Regions from separate parts of the Pseudoduganella sp. SL102 genome, predicted to be linked through region 4. Evidence: predicted binding sites of a transcription regulator. Region 4 holds the regulator's gene; each other region holds the start of a gene.
The links. Region 4 encodes sigma-54, which starts transcription at its own class of promoters, with help from an activator protein. Its sites were predicted from a motif close to TGGCANGNAANCTGCTTT; they were not measured.

Region 1 (2,202 bases), 2.4 Mb from region 4:
CGGCGCCGGGCTGGCACGAGGCTACCTGCACCGCCCCGACCTGACGGCCGCACGCTTCGCCACGCACCCGCTGGTACCGGGCGGGCGCCTGTTCCGCACCGGCCAGGCGGCTCGCTGGACAGCCAGCGGCATGCTCGACGACGGCGGCCCGGCAGCCGGGCGGGTTGCGATGGATGGCCAAGCCGGGGCGGCGGGATACACGGCAGCGCATGGAATGGCGGCAGCCTCGCGGGCCGGGACAGCGCTTGTCACGGCACCGGCACGATCGGCATCATCGACACCATCGGCGGCCCCGCCGAAGGCCCCGGATTTGCCACCGCCGCCGGCAAGCGCCGCCATTCCGGCTCCGCGCCAACGCGCGGCGCACGACCTGTCGCTCAATGCGGGGCGCCACGCCGGCCCCCGTGCGCAGGCTTGCTGGCCGGCGCTGCCCAACTAGCGGGAAGCCGGCAAGGCTGTATAGGAGCGGGCCGCCACCCCGCCAGGCCTTTGCTCCCCTGCACCGCTGGTATCATCGCGGCATGAGACACGACAGCCGCCTTTCCCGCATGCTCCATGTGCTGATCCATATGGACAGCCTGGACGCCCCCGCCACCTCCGACACGATCGCCGCCATGCTGAACACCAATCCCGTCGTGGTGCGCCGCACGATGGCCGGCTTGCGCGAGCAGGGATATGTGCAGTCAGGCAAGGGGCATGGCGGGGGCTGGGTGCTGGCCCGGCCGCTGCACGCCATCACGCTGCGCGACATCCACCACGCGCTGGGCGACCCGCCCGTATTTGCCCTGGGCACCACGGACGAACATGCCGATTGCCTCATCGAGCGTGCCGTCAACGCCACCCTGGGCGACGCGATGCGCGCCGCAGAAGCGCTGCTGCTGGAACGTTTCGGCCAGGTGACGCTGGCGGACCTGGCCGCCAATGCCTGCCGGCGCTGACCCGTGTCGAAAAATTTTACAGCGATTTCAGCCCATCCATTTTATTGATGAGCAGGGATCGCGCTACCGGCCGTCCGACCGGTCGCAGGGCTGGGCTGGATAGCTGTCGACAAACTTTACAGCACAGCCAACCCTTCAATTTTCTTAATGAATTTATAAGAAAGCGTCTTACGTAGAATCAAAGGTTTAGCTTACTGCGGCTGAGCGAAGGCATGAACTTTGCATAAGCTTATACAAAAAATAAAAAAATGTTCGTAGTTAAACTAATCAACTTGGAGCCATACGTGAGCAAAATGAAAACTACACTGCTGGGATTGGCAGTAGCAATTTCGTCGATCGGTGCCGCATCCGCCGCGCCGCAAACCGTCGGTGGCGTAACCTGGGATCCCGACTACGGCATCGACTTCTCGTCGTCGTCGGTGCAGATGCACCAGATCTTCGAGGAAGATGGCACGGCCCGCGGCTACGGCATCATCTCGACGATGAACGGCACCGGCCAGGCCCAGTTCTGCCCCAACTGCGAACTGACGATCGTCTTCGGCGGCTACACGCCCGTGTCGATGGATGGCGCGATCACCAAGTACACCGGTGGCTTCGTCAACATCTTCATGAACGACGGCCCGTCGACGATCAACCCGTACGATCCGCTGACCATGAACGACGGCAACGTCGGCCTGGGCACCCTGTGGCTGTCCCTGGAAGGCCACGAGTACAACGGCGCCACGCTGCAAGGCACGCTGAACTCGCAAATGCCGCCGAACCTGAGCGGCCTGGGCCAGCTGGACGTGGTGGGCGGCGTCGCTGCGCAATACTTCGACACCAACGCGCAGATCGACGGCGCCGACATGTCGTTCTCGACCAGCTTCACGCAGCCGTATCCTGGCGACATGAACCACGTCGTCGGCACCGGCAACTTCTATGGCCTGACCTCGCCGGTTCCGGAACCAAGCACGTACCTGATGATGGGCGCCGGCATGCTGACGCTGGCGGCACTGCGCCGCCGCAAGCAGCGTTGATGGACCGGCCGCCGGCACCTGCCGGCGGCTGTTCCGGCCGCGCTGTCGGAAATCTTTACACTGAGCCGGGCTTTGCCCGGCTTTTTTTACGCGGCGCTGTGCGCGGTAATCAGGGGAACTTCCTGCCGGAATCACTGTCTGACTTTCTGTTGAGTTACTTCATGTATATCAGGAGGCGGCATGGGCACGGCGGAGGTTGGAGTACTGATCGAAGCGTTGATGCGGCAACCGCTTTCAGAAGATCAGGT
Region 2 (2,202 bases), 350 kb from region 4:
GAGCCCGTCAGCGACTGCACCGCGGCCGCTTCCAGCGCTTCATCGTTCGTCATCGAGGGCAGCAGGCCGGCGAAACGCGAGGCCAGCATGGTCTTGCCCGCGCCGGGCGGGCCCACCATGATGATGCTGTGCCCACCCGCGGCAGCCACCTCCAGCGCCCGCTTGGCATGCCACTGCCCTTTGACTTCGGCGAAATCGGGGTGCTCGGCGCGCGCGGGTTGCAGTGCCGGGCGGTGCCGCGCCAGCCGGACGGTATCGTCGGCCGCACAGAAGTGGTTGCACACTTCCAGCAGCGTGGCCGCCGGGAAGATCGCCGCGCCATCGACCAGCGCCGCTTCATCCGCGTTTGCCAGCGGCAGGATGAAGGCACTGTGCGCGCGTGCCCGCTGCATCGCGAACGTCATGGCCAGCGCGCCGCGGATCGGCCGCAGCTCGCCGGTCAGCGACAGTTCGCCGGCGAATTCATAACGCGCCAGGGGAGGGGAGGGGATCTGGCCGGAGGCGGCCAGGATGCCGATCGCGATCGGCAGGTCGAAGCGGCCGGATTCCTTGGGCAGGTCGGCCGGCGCCAGGCTGACGGTGATGCGGTGGTTGGGCATTTCGAAGCCGGCGTTGACGATGGCGGCGCGCACGCGGTCGCGTGCTTCCTTGACTTCCGTTTCCGCCAGCCCGACGACGTGGAAAGCCGGCAAGCCGTTGGCGAGATGGACTTCGACGCTGACTTCCGGCGCTTCGATGCCGTTCAGCGCACGGCTTTTCAGGACGGCCAGGCTCATGGTACCCCGCTGCAAGCTGTGGATGAAGAAGACGATCCTGCATCCTAGGCGCTTGCGGCGGGCGCGGCCTTGCGCCGCGATAAAGGAGAAAAATCCGCGAAAAAGCCGTTACAGCGGCGCCTTCTCGGCGGCGATCTTCGCCTCCAGTTCGGCCAGGCGGGTTTCCAGCAACTCCAGGCGGTTGCGGGTCTTGGCCAGCACCTGCGCCTGGATGTCGAATTCCTCCCGCGTCACCAGGTCCAGCTTGGAAAAGCCCTGGGTCATCATCGCCTTGACGTTGCGCTCGATATCCTTGGCAGGCGAATTTTCGATGACGTTGTTGATCTTGGATTGCAGGTCGGTAAAGAAGGCGTTCATGTCCACGATGGGCTCCAGGTGAGGTTTTTCGCACGAATGCACCACAATGGTGCCAGTACGAAGATTATTTGGTGCGAAACAGGCGTCGCGCAGCGCGGCTCGGCTATCAGCTCAGCAACTATTTGCTGGCACGCATTCTGCTTTAGCTAAAGGGACAACGAGTCAGACGAATTTTAAACCGCAATAAAAGTTCACTCAAAAGGAAATCGCCATGTCATACCCGAGCAAGCGCTCCGCCCTGTCCGTCGCCGTACTGTTCGCATGTATTGCAGCAGGCCAGGCCCAGGCACAGGAAGCCGCCGCGACACCCGAGGCGAAACCGGACAACGAGATCAGCTTTAACGCGGCCGTTACCAGCGATTACCGTTACCGCGGCATTTCGCAAACCCGCCTGAAACCGGCGCTGCAAGGCGGCGCCGACTGGGTCAACAACCCGACAGGCTTCTATGCCGGCACCTGGCTGTCCACCATCAAGTGGGTCAAGGACGGCGGCGGCGACGGCAGCGTCGAATGGGACGTGTACGCCGGCAAGCGCGGCGACATCGGTTCCGGCTTCACGTACGACGTGGGCGGCCTGGGCTACATCTACCCCTCGAACTCCCTGTCGACCAGCGCAAACACGTTTGAATTGTACGGCCAGGTCGGCTTTGGCCCCGCCACCCTGAAATATTCCCACTCGCTGACCAACCTGTTCGGCTTCGCCGACAGCAAGAACAGCCAGTACCTGGATGCTTCCGTCAACCAGGAGGTGGGCGGCGGCTTCATCCTGAACCTCCACGTGGGCCACCAGAAAGTCAAGAATAACGATTTTTCCAGCTACACCGACTGGAAAGTGGGCGTCACCAAGGACTTCGGCGTTGCCACGGTATCGCTGGCCTATGTCGATACCGATGCCAAAGCGTATTTCGCGCCAAACGGCAAGGACCTGGGCAAATCAGGCGCCGTGCTGACCCTGTCCAAAACTTTCTGAAACACCAAACGAGGCCTGCCATGAAAATGATTACTGCCATCATCAAGCCGTTCAAGCTGGACGAGGTGCGTGAAGCCCTGTCCGCGATTAACGTGCAAG
Region 3 (2,202 bases), 400 kb from region 4:
CATAGCCGAAGTTGAGCCCGGTCGAAACGGGATTGATGGTCCATCCCCGGCGATTGGCGAGCCGGACGATGCGCTGTACCTGGGCGGTGGTGCGTGGCCGCAGGATACGCCCTCCCGGTTGCGCCAGGCCTGTAACGTTGGAAGTGTCAGCGGTATGTCTTGGCATGATGACCAATGCATGAAAACCAATGGAAAAAGCCCGGGCATGCCCGGGCTTGCGAAAGGACTGACTGCCTCGCGATTATTGCAGACGTTTGCGGCGTGCGGTCACACCCATGGCCAGCAGGCCCAGGCCGACCAGCAGCAGCGATTCCGGTTCCGGCACTGCCTGCAGCTGGATCGTCGAGTTCGATGCCTGGTTGATCACGAGGCTGTAGCGGTTACCGGCCACGACATTGATGGTGTCGGAAACGATCGTGCCTGCCTCGTCATGCACGGCATTTTCACTAAAGCCCGTGGACTGGAAGCCTTGATTCAGTTCTTCCGGGCTCCAGCTCAGCAGGGTGGTACCGGTCGTCAGGTTGCGCAGCGTCAGGTTGAAGGTGATGGCGCCGGAAGCCAGGGAATTCTGGTTTGCCGGCAGCAGCGCATCGACGAATGCGCTGACGAATGCGTCGTAGGTCAGTGCAAATGCCAGGTCGGCCGTCACACCTGCCGTGAAGTCGGTGATGACCGTCACGCCGTTCAGAATCGTGGCATTGGCGCCGCCCGATGCGTTCGGGTTATCGGCCGACGAGTCGGCGCGGGTCAGGCCGTTGGCACCGCCAGCCAGTGCATTGCCCGTGATATTCATGTCGCCCAGCGCGTAATTGCCGTTGTTCGCCACGAAGTTCGCGGCGGTGTTGTTCTCGGCCGAACCGCCGTAGATGGCATTGACTGCGCCAGCATCCGGGCCGGCGGCACGGTATTGCACGTCGACCGAGGCGGTCGTGCCGTCGGTGCGGGTGTCCGTGATACTGGCGGCGCCGATCCCGGTACCTTGTACGTTGTTATAGTTCGACGCTGCCGTACCGGTGCGCGAATCGCTGGTGATCCGGATCTGGCCAGCGAACGGGCTCGGCTGGGTAGGATTGGCTGGATCCACCACCAGCAGCTGGGAAATGGACAGGTCAGCCATGCCCGCCACGCCTGCGAATGCTGGCGTAACGCCGATGGCGGACAGGACGACTGCGGCGAGCAGTGATTTGAGTTTCATGATTTCTCCTGGAAATAAGCGGTTGGTCTTGCCTCAATGATATTAAGCACGGACCGTGCCAGACTTGACCATGCAATAAAATCAACCACTTATCGCGACAGCTTGTTATTTCACAAATCAACTGTAAAGTTTTTCGACAGTACGGTTAGCTCAGTTTCCCAGCCCTGCCCCAGGCATCGATCAATACAACGCATGAGCTGGAGCAAATCTCCTCGCGATGTCATAACTATTCGGCCGGGACGACATGGGCCGCATCCGGCGTCTTGCCCAGCTTGAGCAGGTAATAATCGCCACTGCGGCGCAACGAACCCTCGTGTGGCCACACCGGCATCTGTTCGAACTGGGTGGTGAGCGCGCTGCGCGCAGCGGGCGGTGCCGGACGGACAGTGTCGAAGCCGAGCACCCGCAAATAAGCGGCGATGCGCTGGAGATTGCCTTTGTCCCAGCCAAAGAAGGAGCCCCTGGTCACGCCCGTCTGGGCGGCGGCGAACAGGGATACCCGCTCTTCCGCGCCGTGGCCGTAGACGTCGAGCCAGATCGGCTTTCCGGCCTCGTCGCCGCCACGCAGCAGCAGCAAGCGGCGGCCGATGTCGAACCCCATGAAGCGGTCCTGGTGCTGGACCAGGGTAGCGGTGGCGATGTATTGCGACGTCAGGTTCACGATTTGCAGCTGGAACAGCGCAAACACCACCAGGCCGGCGATCCAGGCGGCGCCACGCTGGTACGTAAAGGCCAGCAGCGCAGACAGCCAGATCACATAGGGCAACGCCACCATCGCACGCAGCGGCAGGCTGGCGGGCCCCGTCAGCAAGCACAGCAGGAAAGGCGTTCCCAGCAGGAGTGCGAACAACAGCAAGTTCGGCAGCGCCACGCCGGCGCGGGCGCGGGCCACCGCGATCGCCGTGCAGGCCAGTGCCACGGCCGCGGCAGGCATCGCCGCGCCGAATTGCCCGGCCGAGCCGGAATAGATTTCCCACGCCTCCAAGGCAATCGAGCCCACCAGCCAG
Region 4 (2,202 bases):
GTGTGCTGGCTTCCGGCCGGCCCGACGACATCATCGCCGACGAGTCCGTACGTCGTGTCTATCTGGGTGAACATTTCCGCATGTGAGCGGCCTTGACCAGACCTCAACCAGCTCCTAATCAGCCATGAAACAGTCCTTGCAACTGCGCACTTCCCAGCACCTCGCGCTGACGCCGCAACTGCAGCAGTCGATCCGGCTGCTGCAATTGTCCACGCTGGAGCTGCACCAGGAACTGGAACAGCTGCTGACCGATAACCCGCTGCTGGAGCGGCTCGACGATCCTCTCGACCGCTCGGTGCGCTTGCTGGCCGATGGCGCGATCAACACGACGCAAGGGGCCGGCGAGGCGCCACCGGAAGGCGGGCCGCCGCAGGATGCGCCCGCCGCGCCGGAACCCGAGCCGTTCGATGGCGGCGAGGGCGTAGGCCTCGATGCCGGCACCGGCGATACCGACTGGAGCAGCGCCGGCAGCGGCAAGGGGCCGGACGACGACGATGCCCGCCCCCAGCTGGAAGCCAGCCACCGCAGCCTGCGCGAGCACCTGATGGAGCAGATGCGCGTGACCGTGCTGGAGGCGCGCGACCGGGGCCTGGTGGAACTGATCATCGATGCGCTCGACGATAACGGCTACCTCGAGGAAAGCCTGGAAGAGATCCACGAGCGCATGCCGGAAGAGCTGGAAATCGAGATCGGAGAATTGCGCACCGCGCTCAACCTGCTGCAGAGCTTCGACCCGCCGGGCATTGGCGCGCGCAACGCTTCCGAGTGCCTGGCGCTGCAGATCCGGCGCATGCCCGGCGTGCCGCTGGTAACGCGGCGCATGGCGCTGTGCATCGTTGAAAAACACTTGCAGTGGTTTGCCCAGCGCGACTTCAACAAGCTCAAGAAGGCGCTCGACTGCGACGACGAAGACCTGCGTGAAGCACAGGCCGTGATCCGCCAATGCAACCCGCATCCGGGCGCCGCCTTCGCGGCCGACGTGTCAGACTACGTGGTACCGGATGTGGTGGTAAAGCGGGGGCGCAACGGCTGGATCGTCACGTTGAACAACGACGTGATGCCCCGCCTGCGTGTCAATGCGCTGTACGCCAGCCTGCTCAAGCAGGGCAAGGGCGAGACGCAGATGAATGCACAGCTGCAAGAAGCAAAGTGGCTGATCAAGAATATGCGCCAGCGCTTCGACACGATCCTCCGCGTGGCCCAGGCCATCGTCGAACGGCAGAAGAACTTTTTCTCGCATGGCGCGGTGGCAATGAGACCCCTTGTGTTGCGTGAAATAGCTGATACACTGGGTCTACACGAGAGTACTATCTCTCGGGTAACAACTCAAAAATATATGCTGACGCCGCATGGCATGTTTGAGTTGAAGTACTTTTTTGGCAGCCACGTTGCAACCGAAGCTGGCGGGGAAGCATCCTCGACTGCGATCCGGGCGCTGATCGTGCAATTCACAGGAGCCGAAGACCCGAAGAACCCTTTATCCGACAGTAAGATTGCGGACATGCTGGGTGAACAAGGCATGGTGATTGCGCGACGCACTGTTGCCAAATATCGCGAAGCATTGAAAATCCCCCCGGTCAGCCTCCGCAAATCGCTATAGCAGTTCGTTGCAAGCGCATTTGCAAACCCCTTTGCAAGCCCTTGCGGCAAATCCTGGTAGTGCTTGGGTTCCTCTGCGCCGCCTTGCCTGTTTTGGCGGATAACGCACGAACCTGTTATATCTTCTTTAGGAGTGTGTGTATGAATCTGACCATCAGTGGACACCATATCGACGTTACCCCTGCCATTCGCGAGTATGTGCAGAACAAGCTGGAACGCGTTAGACGCCATTTCGATCAGCTGATCGATGTAAGTGTGATCCTGAGTGTAGATAATCTCACCGAGAAAGAGAAAAGACAGAAAGCCGAAATTAATCTGCGCATGTCGGGCAAGACCGTATTCGTTGAAAGCGTCGCCCAGGATCTGTATGCGGCCATCGATACGCTGATCGACAAGCTGGACCGCCAGGTCATGAAGCACAAGGATAAAGTGCAGAACCACAACCACGAAACCATCAAGCACCTGAGCGAGGCCGAGATCCCCGCATCGCCCGCATAACGACGGACGCAGGGCGCGGTGGCAGAACTGCTCCAGTTCTGCTACCGCTGCAACCGCTACAACAGAAGGGCGCGCGATGCGCCCTTTGTTACGTCCGGGTCCAAG

Region 1: OU994_RS14250 (PEP-CTERM sorting domain-containing protein) is a predicted target of sigma-54. The motif match lies at 1,147-1,164, and genes of this name have one in related genera.
Region 2: OU994_RS05625 (TorF family putative porin) is a predicted target of sigma-54. The motif match lies at 1,260-1,277, and genes of this name have one in related genera.
Region 3: OU994_RS02570 (EDSAP-1 family PEP-CTERM protein) is a predicted target of sigma-54. The motif match lies at 1,239-1,256, and genes of this name have one in related genera.

Annotation. Positions count from the first base shown of each region.
Region 1 covers NZ_CP115554.1:3,358,697-3,360,898, reverse strand. Annotated here, with positions in the region: gene OU994_RS14260 (non-ribosomal peptide synthetase) at 1-439, shown strand, start outside; gene OU994_RS14255 (Rrf2 family transcriptional regulator) at 522-938, shown strand; gene OU994_RS14250 (PEP-CTERM sorting domain-containing protein) at 1,232-1,954, shown strand.
Region 2 covers NZ_CP115554.1:1,328,271-1,330,472, forward strand. Annotated here, with positions in the region: gene OU994_RS05615 (YifB family Mg chelatase-like AAA ATPase) at 1-776, opposite strand, end outside; gene OU994_RS05620 (accessory factor UbiK family protein) at 885-1,139, opposite strand; gene OU994_RS05625 (TorF family putative porin) at 1,345-2,103, shown strand; gene OU994_RS05630 (P-II family nitrogen regulator) at 2,124-2,202, shown strand, end outside.
Region 3 covers NZ_CP115554.1:577,761-579,962, reverse strand. Annotated here, with positions in the region: gene OU994_RS02575 (FAD-binding oxidoreductase) at 1-166, opposite strand, end outside; gene OU994_RS02570 (EDSAP-1 family PEP-CTERM protein) at 242-1,195, opposite strand; gene OU994_RS02565 (glucosyltransferase domain-containing protein) at 1,422-2,202, opposite strand, start outside.
Region 4 covers NZ_CP115554.1:978,943-981,144, forward strand. Annotated here, with positions in the region: gene lptB (LPS export ABC transporter ATP-binding protein) at 1-86, shown strand, start outside; gene OU994_RS04170 (RNA polymerase factor sigma-54) at 125-1,600, shown strand; gene hpf (ribosome hibernation-promoting factor, HPF/YfiA family) at 1,741-2,097, shown strand.